Regions from separate parts of the Janthinobacterium algoris genome, predicted to be linked through region 2. Evidence: predicted binding sites of a transcription regulator. Region 2 holds the regulator's gene; the other holds the start of a gene.

Region 1 (4,667 bases), on a different contig from region 2:
AAGGGCTAAGAGTAGAAAATGCGAAGATGCGCTATTTTACGCTTGACGCCGTTACCATGCCTTACTGGAACGCAGAATACACGGCGCGCGATGGCCAAGGCGGCGCGCGCGACACACAATATACGACTGGCAATGTCTGAATAGGAATAACGATGGCGACTTATGAATTTACGGTAACGGTTAAGACGCAATATCTGCCCGAGCAATCGGCACCGGACGAGGGGCGGCATGTGTTCAGCTACACGATTCGCGTCGTCAACACGGGCACGGCCGGTGCGCAACTGATTTCGCGCCACTGGGTCATCACGGATGCGAACAACAAGGTGGAAGAGGTGCGCGGCCTGGGCGCCGTCGGCCACCAGCCGCTGCTGCAGCCGGGCGAGCAATTCGAATACACAAGCGGCACCATGCTGGGCACGCCGCAAGGCTCGATGCACGGCGAATACTTTTGCGTGGCTGAAGATGGCCATCAGTTCGAAGCGCCGATTCCCGAGTTCGTGCTGTCGGTGCCGCGTACCCTGCACTGACGTGACGCCGGGGGCTTGTGCCCCCTTACTTCAATTTTTCGGTGCTGTCCTGTTCTTTGCTGAGCTGCTTGCGCGCCGGTGGCGCGGGCTTTTTGCCCGAATACATGGTCCACCAGACTATAAATGCCAGCAAGAAGAACGCCACCAGCGCCTCTATAATCAAGATCCACATACGCACTCCTATGTTATTTACCCGCAGCTTAGTATTTACCCGCCGTCTGTTGACACGCGGTAGTCTACCCGTTTCAGTCGGCGCCGTCGCGCTTGCGCTTTCCGCCTGTACCACGCCGCCGGCAGCGCCGGTCACCGCGACTGGCAAGGCGCCGGCCATCGCTCCGACCGTCGTCAAGCCGGTGCCGGCCAAGCCGGCCGATGCCAGGGATATCACGGATGCGGCAGCGCCCACCTTCGTACCCGCCAAATTTGCCGCCTTGCCTGGCTGGGGCCGCGATGACATGCGCGCCGCCTGGCCAGCGTTCATGGCTTCGTGCGGCGTGCTGGTGAAACGTCCGGATTGGAAAGAATCATGCACGATAGCGCGTCAGGTGAATGCCGACAGCGACAAGGCCATCCGCCTGTTCTTCGAGACTTTCTTTGTGCCCAATCAAGTCATCACTGCCGATGGCGTCAGTACTGGCCTCGTCACGGGCTACTATGAGCCACTGCTGCACGGCGCGCGCAAGCGCGGCGGTCCATACCAGACGCCGCTGTACAAGGTGCCGGACGATCTCGTGTCCGTCGACCTGGCTGGCGTGTACCCAGAACTGAAAAACATGCGTTTACGGGGCAAGCTGGTCGGCAAGAAGGTGATCCCGTATGCGACCCGCGCCGACATCGAGCGTGCCACGGCCGTCACGGGCAAGGAATTGCTGTGGGTGGATGACGAAGTCGAGGCCTTCTTCCTGCAAGTGCAGGGTTCCGGGCGCGTGCAGCTGACCGATACGCAGGAAACCGTGCGCGTGGCATACGCTGACCAGAATGGCCACCCATACAAATCGATCGGCCGCTACCTGGTCGACAAGGGGGAGCTGACCCTGAGCCAGGCGTCCGCGCAGGGCATCAAGGCGTGGATCGCCGGCCATCCCACGCGCAAGGATGAATTGTTCAACGCCAACCCGAGCTATGTCTTCTTCAAGGAGGAGCGTTTGCCCGATCCGAAAGTGGGGCCGAAAGGCGCATTGGGCGTGCCGCTGACGCCGCAACGCTCGGTGGCCATCGATTCGCGTTTCCTGCCGCTGGGTGCGCCCGTGTTCCTGTCCACCACGCAAGCCAATAGCGAGATTCCCATGCAGCGCCTGGTGATGGCGCAAGATACGGGCGGAGCCATTCGCGGGCCCATCCGGGTCGATTACTTCTTTGGTTTTGGTGCGGAAGCGGCGGAGAATGCGGGCCGCATGAAGCAGAGCGGCGCCGTGTGGGTATTGCTGCCGAAACAGGCGCCGGCGCGCTGAGTTTCTCGCGGCGCCGGGCGGGGATGCGCTAACGCAAGGTTAGCGCAAGACCATGACTGGCAGCTGGGTATGCGCCAGTACTTTTTGCGTTTCGCTGCCCACGAACAGCTTGTTCAAGCCTTTGCGGCCATGCGAGGCCATCAGGATGATGTCGCAATGGTAGGTTTGCGCCGCATTGACGATTTCCTCGTGCGGGCTGGGCGAGACGGCGACCACGCCTTCGAAGGGCACGCCGACGGCGCGCGCCGCTTCACCGATCTTGTCGACAGCGCGTTGCGATGCTTCCTGCATTTGTTGTTCGTACAAACCGGCGTCGAGCACGATGCCGCCATCGGCCATCGGCGAGAACGGGAAGGGCTGCACCACGCTGAGGGCGACCAGCTTGGCCTTGTTCAATTGAGCGAAGGCGAGAGCCGTCTCGGCCGCTTTGTCGGACAGCGGCGAGCCGTCGGTGGGAAATAAAATGGTGTTAAACATGACGTGCTCCTAGAGTGATGTAAGACAGCTTATGGATTTACATCAACTAAAACCTTGATGTAAATCAAACCTCACAGGCTTTGGCATGAATAGTGTCGCCAAGGCAATCTTTCAGCAGTGTATGCCCGTTTATCGCTTCAGGTGCGCACGCTACGCAGCGGCGTGCCCCACACCATGGCGACGGTCAACAAGATACTGCCCGCCGCGATGCAGGCCAGGCCATTGCGCACGCCAAAGTGTTCCGCTACCCAGCCGGCGGCCAGCGCGCCCAGCGGCGCCGTCGCCACCGTCAGGAAGCGCATGGTCGAGGTCATGCGGCCCAGCATGGGGTCGGGTGTGACTTTCTGGCGCAGGCCCAGGTAGGGAATAAAAAACAGCATCACGCCGCAATCGAAAAAGAACATCAGCACGGCATACGCCACGGCGCTGGCGACCGCGCTGCCGAACAGCGCAGCGGGGATGGTGGGCGTCATGGCAAAGCACACGGAGGTGGACGCCAGTCCGATGAGGATGGTGCGGCCGGCACCATAGCGGCGCGTCAGCGGCTTGACGATGAAGGCGCTGAGCAATACGCCGGCGCCGCCCAGCATCTGTGTCATGCCCAGCACGCCGGGGCTCATGCCCAGGTCGCGCGTGGCGAACAGCACCGTCAAGGCCATGCTGGCGTAAAACAGGAAGTGCCAGATGCCGGCACCCCATGCCAGCGCGCGCAGCAGCGGTTCACGCCAGACAAACAGCAAGCCGTCAGCGATGTCGCGCAGGGCGTGCTTGTCTGACGGCGCAGGCCGTGGATCGCGTACGCTCATGGCACGCAAATTGAAGACGGAAACCAGATAGCCGCAGGCCGTGCACAGGATGGCGACGGGCGCTGACAAAACTTGCACCAGCACGCCGGCCAGGCCTGGGCCGATTAGGCGCGAAGCCGATTCAGTGGCGGCAAATTTCGACTGTGCATCGATCAAGCCATCGCGGCCCACCAAAAAGGTCAGGAAAACCTGTTCGGCGCCGCCGCCGACGACAAAACCTGTGCCGATGATGAATCCTACTATATATAACCACGGCATCGACAGTACGCCGCACCAGTAGGCGACGGCCACGCTGGCCAAGGCCAGGCCCGACATGCTTTCGCTGAAGAGCATGATCGGGTGCTTGCTGCGCCGGTCCAGCAGCACGCCGACTGGCAAGCCGAAGAGGGCGAACGGCAGCGCCTGCAGGGCAACGAGCACGCCCATCTGTTCCGGCGTCGCATGCAGCAAGAGTACCGCACACAGGGGCAGGGCCAGCGAGGTGATCTGGGCGCCAAAGCAATTGAGGCCGTTGCTGAACCACAGGCGGCGAAAATTGACGCTGGCGGCGCTGCCGTCACCGCGCAGGTAGTGGGTGCAGTACTGAAAGAAGGAGGAGAAAATACGCTGCTCGATAAAGGTGATCGGGCTCACAATAATAGCAGCGCACCTGTCGCGCCGCTGCCGTTAGCCGCTACAATCGTCACACCGTTCATCCAGAGGAGACACTATGCAATACGAAGATCTGATCATCGACATCCAGGACAAAGTGGCGATCATCCGCCTGAATCGCCCGAAGGCCTTGAACGCTTTGAATGACAATATGATGAATGAGTTGGGCGACGCCCTGCTCAAATTCGACGCCGATGACAATATCGGCTGTATCGTGCTCACGGGCAGCGAAAAAGCGTTTGCCGCCGGCGCCGATATTGCCGCCATGGCCGATTACACTTATCCCGATACCTTTACCCAGGGTTATATCAGCCGCAACTGGGAGCATATCTTGCGCGTACGCAAACCGGTGGTGGGCGCAGTGGCTGGCTACGCGCTTGGTGGCGGCTGCGAATTGGCCATGATGTGTGATTTCCTGATCGCTGCTGACAGCGCCAAATTTGGCCAGCCGGAAATCAAGGTCGGCGTCACGCCAGGGGCGGGCGGTACGCAGCGTCTGCCGCGCGCCATCGGCAAGGCCAAGGCCATGGACCTGTTGCTGACGGCGCGCACCATCGACGCCGCCGAGGCGGAACGCATCGGCCTGGTATCGCGCGTGGTGCCGGCCGATAAATTGCTGGAAGAAACCCTGGCCGCCGCCAAGACTATCGCGGCCATGCCGACCTCGGTGGCCATGATGATCAAGGATTGCGTCAACCGCGCCTTTGAAACCACCTTGACCGACGGCGTCGCCTACGAGCGCCGTTTGTTCCAGG
Region 2 (4,667 bases):
TGCGCCAGCATGTCGAACGGCACGCTGAACCAGAAGCGGCTGCCCTTGCCTTCGCTGCTGGCGACGGCGATGTCGCCGCCCATCATGTGGATCAGCTGCTTGCTGATGGCCAGGCCCAGGCCCGTGCCGCCGAAGCGCCGCGTGATGCTCTGGTCGCCCTGTGAAAACGCGGAAAACAGCTGCTGTTGCTGCAGCTCCGTCATGCCGATGCCCGTGTCGCGCACTTCGAAGCGCAGCCAGGCGCGCCCGTTTTCGCTCTCGGCCAGACTGACGGCCACCACCACTTCGCCGCTCTCGGTGAACTTGATGGCATTGCCGGCCAGGTTGACGAGAATCTGCTGCAGGCGCTGGGCGTCGCCTACCAGGCGCCGCGGCACGTCGGGTTCGACGGCGATGGCCAGTTCCAGCTCCTTTTCGCCCGCATTCATGGTCATCGTCGTGGCCAGGGTATTCATGACTTCGTCGAGATCGAATTCGACGGGCGACAATTCCATGCGGCGCGCCTCGATCTTCGAATAATCGAGCACGTCGTTGAGGATGCCCAGCAGCGACTGGCCCGCCACGCGCACCATGGTCAGATACTTGCGCTGTTCCGTATCGAGCTTGGTATTGCCCAGCAAGTACACCATGCCCAGCACGGCATTCAGGGGCGTGCGGATTTCATGGCTCATGTTGGCCACGAAATCGCTCTTCGCGCGGTTGGCCGCCTCGGCCCGGTCACGCTCCTGTTCCAGCTCTGCCGCGCGCGATTCGAGCTCCTGCTGCAGGCGGTCGCGTTCGCTCATCAGGCCGTTGAACGCTTCCGTCAGTTCGCCGATCTCGTCGCGCTGCTGCACCGGCACGGGAGTGAAGCGGTTGCCGCTGGTGCGCAGGGCCAGCAGGGTGTCGCGCAGGCGTACCAGCGGCGACAGCAGGCGCACGGTGACCCAGCCCAGAACAAAAGCAGCCAGCAGCGAAGCGAGGATGCTCCACAGTACCAGCCGGTACAGTACGCCATCGAAGGGTTCGAAGGCATCCTCGACGGGCAGCGAGGCACCCAGCAGCCAGTTCACGGATTTCAGGCGCTTGAAGCTGTTGACGGCCGTGATGCCGCGGTTGTTGGTGCTGACCATGCTGCCTTCGCCATCTTCCTTCAGCAACTGCGTGGTCGTCAGGTTGGCGTTCGGCTGGCGCGGCTGCAGCAAACGGCTGGTGTCGGGATGCAGCACGTAGCGCGGCACGGCGCCGCGCGTGAGGATGAAGTAATAGCCGCTCTTGCTGATCTTTTCCGAGCGCAGGCGTCCCAGCAGGTTATCCTTGTACAGGCGCAGCACGCCAATCACCACGCCGGCCACCTGGCCATCGGCGGTGAGCACGGGCGCCACCATCTGCACGATGGGCATGCCGCTTGATTTGCCCAGCATCGGCTCGGTGATCATGGGCTGGCGCGTGCGCACGACGGTTTGGAAGTATTCGCGCTCGCCGACGTTGATGCCGGCGCGTCCCGCGACCCGCGGCATGTCGGCCACGATGGCGCCTTGCGCATCGAGCACCAGCACGTCGTCGAACAGCACCAGCATCGCGCGGCGCGCATAGTATTCGCGCAATTGGGCGGGCTGGGCGATCAATTCCGGCGGCTGCTGCCTGGCCGTCAGCGCGACGATCTGCAGCAGCATGCCCAGCTTGTCGTCGAGCTCGGCAGCGGTGCGGGTGATCAGGGCTGATTGCTGGCTCAGCAGCACTTTGGTGAAGTCGGCGCGCATGTGCTGCACCTGGATCATGGTGACCAGCGCGATCATGGCGATCGAGGTCAGGCTGGTGGCTAGCGCGACTTTTGCTTTAATGCCGAGAGGCTTCATGATTTCCTTTTCAGTACCGGGCGGCACAGGCGGCAGATAATGCTGTCAGGAATTTTCCTATCAATACCCGAGCTTGGCAAGCGGCGCGGCGCAAATTGCCCTCCCCGCATGGGCTTTTGACGATGTTGCCATATAATTAAAGTCAGAACGTCGTTTATTCAGCGCAATTGCGGTGAAATTGGCACACGGCAACCGTGTATGCAGTAAACTTGTTATTGCATTTTCTAAAAGGTATTAACATGACTGAAGCGCTACTCACTCCCACCTTGCCCATAGTGAACGTGGAAGCGTTGCGTGCGCGATGCTCGACCTGCAGCATGCATCAATTGTGCCTGCCGATGGGTCTCGATGTGGGCGATATGGACAGGCTGGACCAGATCATCGGCCGCCGCCGCAAGATCGTGCGCGGCGCCTCGCTGTTCCGCATCGGCGACTCGTTCCAGAACCTGTATGCGATCCGCCTGGGGCACTTCAAGACGTACCAGATCAATCCGGGTGGCGAAGAGCAGGTGACGGGTTTCCAGATGGCCGGCGAACTGCTGGGCATGGACGCCATCAGCGCCGACCGCCACCACTGTAATGCCGTGGCGCTGGAAGACAGCGAAGTCTGTGAAATACCGTTTTCCAGCCTGGAACAATTGCTGGGCAATATGCCGACCCTGTTGCGCCATTTCCACCGCATGATGAGCCAGGAAATCACGCGCGAGCAAAGCGTGATGCTGTTGCTGGGTAATATGCAGGCGACGCAGCGTTTTGCCGCCTTTATCGTCAACCTGGCCTCACGCTATGAAGCGCGCGGCTATTCGGCCAGCAAATTTCAGTTGCGCATGTCGCGCGAGGAAATTGGCAATTACCTGGGGCTGACCATCGAGAGCGTCAGCCGTCTGCTGTCGAAGTTCAAGAAGGAAGGCTGGCTGCGCGTCTCGAATCGAGAAATTGAAATCTTGCAGCCCGCCAAGTTGAAAGCCATTACGGCTGGTACCGACGTCTGCAAGTAAGCTTTACAGCTCTGCGTCAGCATGCAGCGCGATGCTGCGCTGCAGGGGCCAGGTCCAGATGCCGGACAGGCGCCACTCGCGTTTATCGTTTTCCACCAGCACTTGCCAGCGGCTGCGCTCAAGCATCGGCAGCGCTACCGAGAAGTTGCCGGCCGCATCGGGCTGCACCAGCAGCTTGATATCCTTTTCCGGCAAGGTCGCATGCGCCAGATGCAGCTGCAGCGGACCCTGGTAAGCCTTGCCGAAGCTGTGCACGGAACCACTGAGGCGCGCGTGCGCCACATCATAGGATAAGCTGGTATCCATTGCCAGGTTGCTGGCGATCGTGTCGCGCTTCAAATCCTGGTTGATTGCCTTGCCCTGCTTGTAATAGTCGCCCACCACCAGCGCATCGGGCTGCGTAAACGCGATATAGCCCATGAAGCTGCCGACGACCACGGACAGGCCTGGGCCGATCATCAGCAGCCAAGGCCAGCGATGCTTGTACCACGGTGCAACGGGTGCTTGCAGCTTGAGACTGTCGGACATGATATTTCTCCTGTTTGATCAGCCAGTCCCCATGCGGGGACTGGCCTTCCTACATTAGCGCGGCACGATGAATACCGCGCTTTCACGTACATGCAGCGATGGGTCGTCCAGCGAGTGCAATTCGATCGCAATCTTGTTCGAGCCCTTTTCGCCGACCCCGTGCGGCACGCGCAGGCGGATCGGCCAGCCCAGCGTTTCCGTCGGCTGCAACATCACTTCTTCGCGCGTCAGCAAGGTCAGGCCCGGCAAGCCGGAGACGCTGATTTTAAAATGCTGGCTTTGCTCCGAGGTGTTCATGATCTGCAGGCGGTAGACGTTTTCGATCATGCCGTCTTCCACTTCGCGTCCCATCGAACCGCGGTCGCGGATCACGTCCATTTTCAGGGGCGTGCGCAAGGCCAGCGAAGTACACACGGCGATGATGATCAAAGCCAGGATGGAAGTGTAGATCAGCACGCGCGGGCGCATGGCGCGCTGGCGTATCTGCTTCGAATTGAAGTTGTTTTCCATCGCATGGTCGGTACTGTAGCGTATCAAGCCCCGTGGCCGCTCGACTTTGTCCATCACGCTGTTGCAGGCATCGACGCAGGCGGCGCAACCGATGCATTCATACTGCAGGCCGTTACGGATATCGATGCCGGTCGGACACACCTGCACGCACAGGGTGCAGTCGATGCAATCGCCCAGCTTGTCGTTGTTGCCGGCCTTCTTGCTCATGGCGCCACGCGGTTCGCCGCGCTTGGTATCGTAGGTGATGATCAGCGTGTCCTGGTCGAACATGGCGCTCTGGAAGCGTGCGTAGGGGCACATGTATTTGCACACCTGCTCGCGCAGCCAGCCCGCGTTGCCGTAGGTTGCCAGGCTGTAGAACAAGACCCAGAACCATTCCCAGGGACCGAAATTCAAGGTGGTCACCGCCTGCGCCAGTTCCTTGATCGGCGTGAAGTAGCCGACAAAGGTAAAGCCCGTCCACAGGGCGATGGCGCCCCACACCAGGTGCTTGGCCGTCTTCTTGAAGGCCTTGCGCACGGAGGGACCCTGCTTGTCGAGGGCCATGCGCGCGCTGCGCGTGCCTTCGATGCGGCGTTCGACCCACAGGAAGATTTCCGTGTATACCGTTTGCGGGCAAGAGAACCCGCACCACACCCGCCCGGCAATGGCCGTGACGAGGAACAACAAATACGCACAGATGATCAGCAGGGCCGCCAGATAGATGAAATCCTGGGGCCACAGCACGACGCCGAAAATGTAGAACTTGCGCGTGGTCAAATCGAACAGCAGGGCTTGCCTGCCATTCCAGGTC

Evidence for each region. The regulator FNR, encoded in region 2, switches genes on or off when oxygen is low (the NO sensors DNR and NnrR bind a similar motif). The targets are predictions, from matches to a motif close to TTGATNNNNATCAA.
Region 1: a site for FNR is predicted at 2,510-2,523, ahead of ACQ4W7_RS15905 (universal stress protein). Genes of this name have one in related genera too.

What each region holds. Positions count from the first base shown of each region.
Region 1 is NZ_JBNYXZ010000010.1:256-4,922, reverse strand. It holds gene apaG (Co2+/Mg2+ efflux facilitator ApaG/CorD) at 153-527, shown strand; gene ACQ4W7_RS15915 (hypothetical protein) at 553-699, opposite strand; gene mltA (murein transglycosylase A) at 710-1,978, shown strand; gene ACQ4W7_RS15905 (universal stress protein) at 2,018-2,455, opposite strand; gene ACQ4W7_RS15900 (MFS transporter) at 2,593-3,894, opposite strand; gene ACQ4W7_RS15895 (enoyl-CoA hydratase) at 3,971-4,667, shown strand, end outside.
Region 2 is NZ_JBNYXZ010000003.1:60,754-65,420, reverse strand. It holds gene ACQ4W7_RS05240 (response regulator) at 1-1,838, opposite strand, end outside; gene fnr (fumarate/nitrate reduction transcriptional regulator Fnr) at 2,078-2,836, shown strand; gene ACQ4W7_RS05230 (FixH family protein) at 2,840-3,364, opposite strand; gene ccoG (cytochrome c oxidase accessory protein CcoG) at 3,419-4,667, opposite strand, start outside.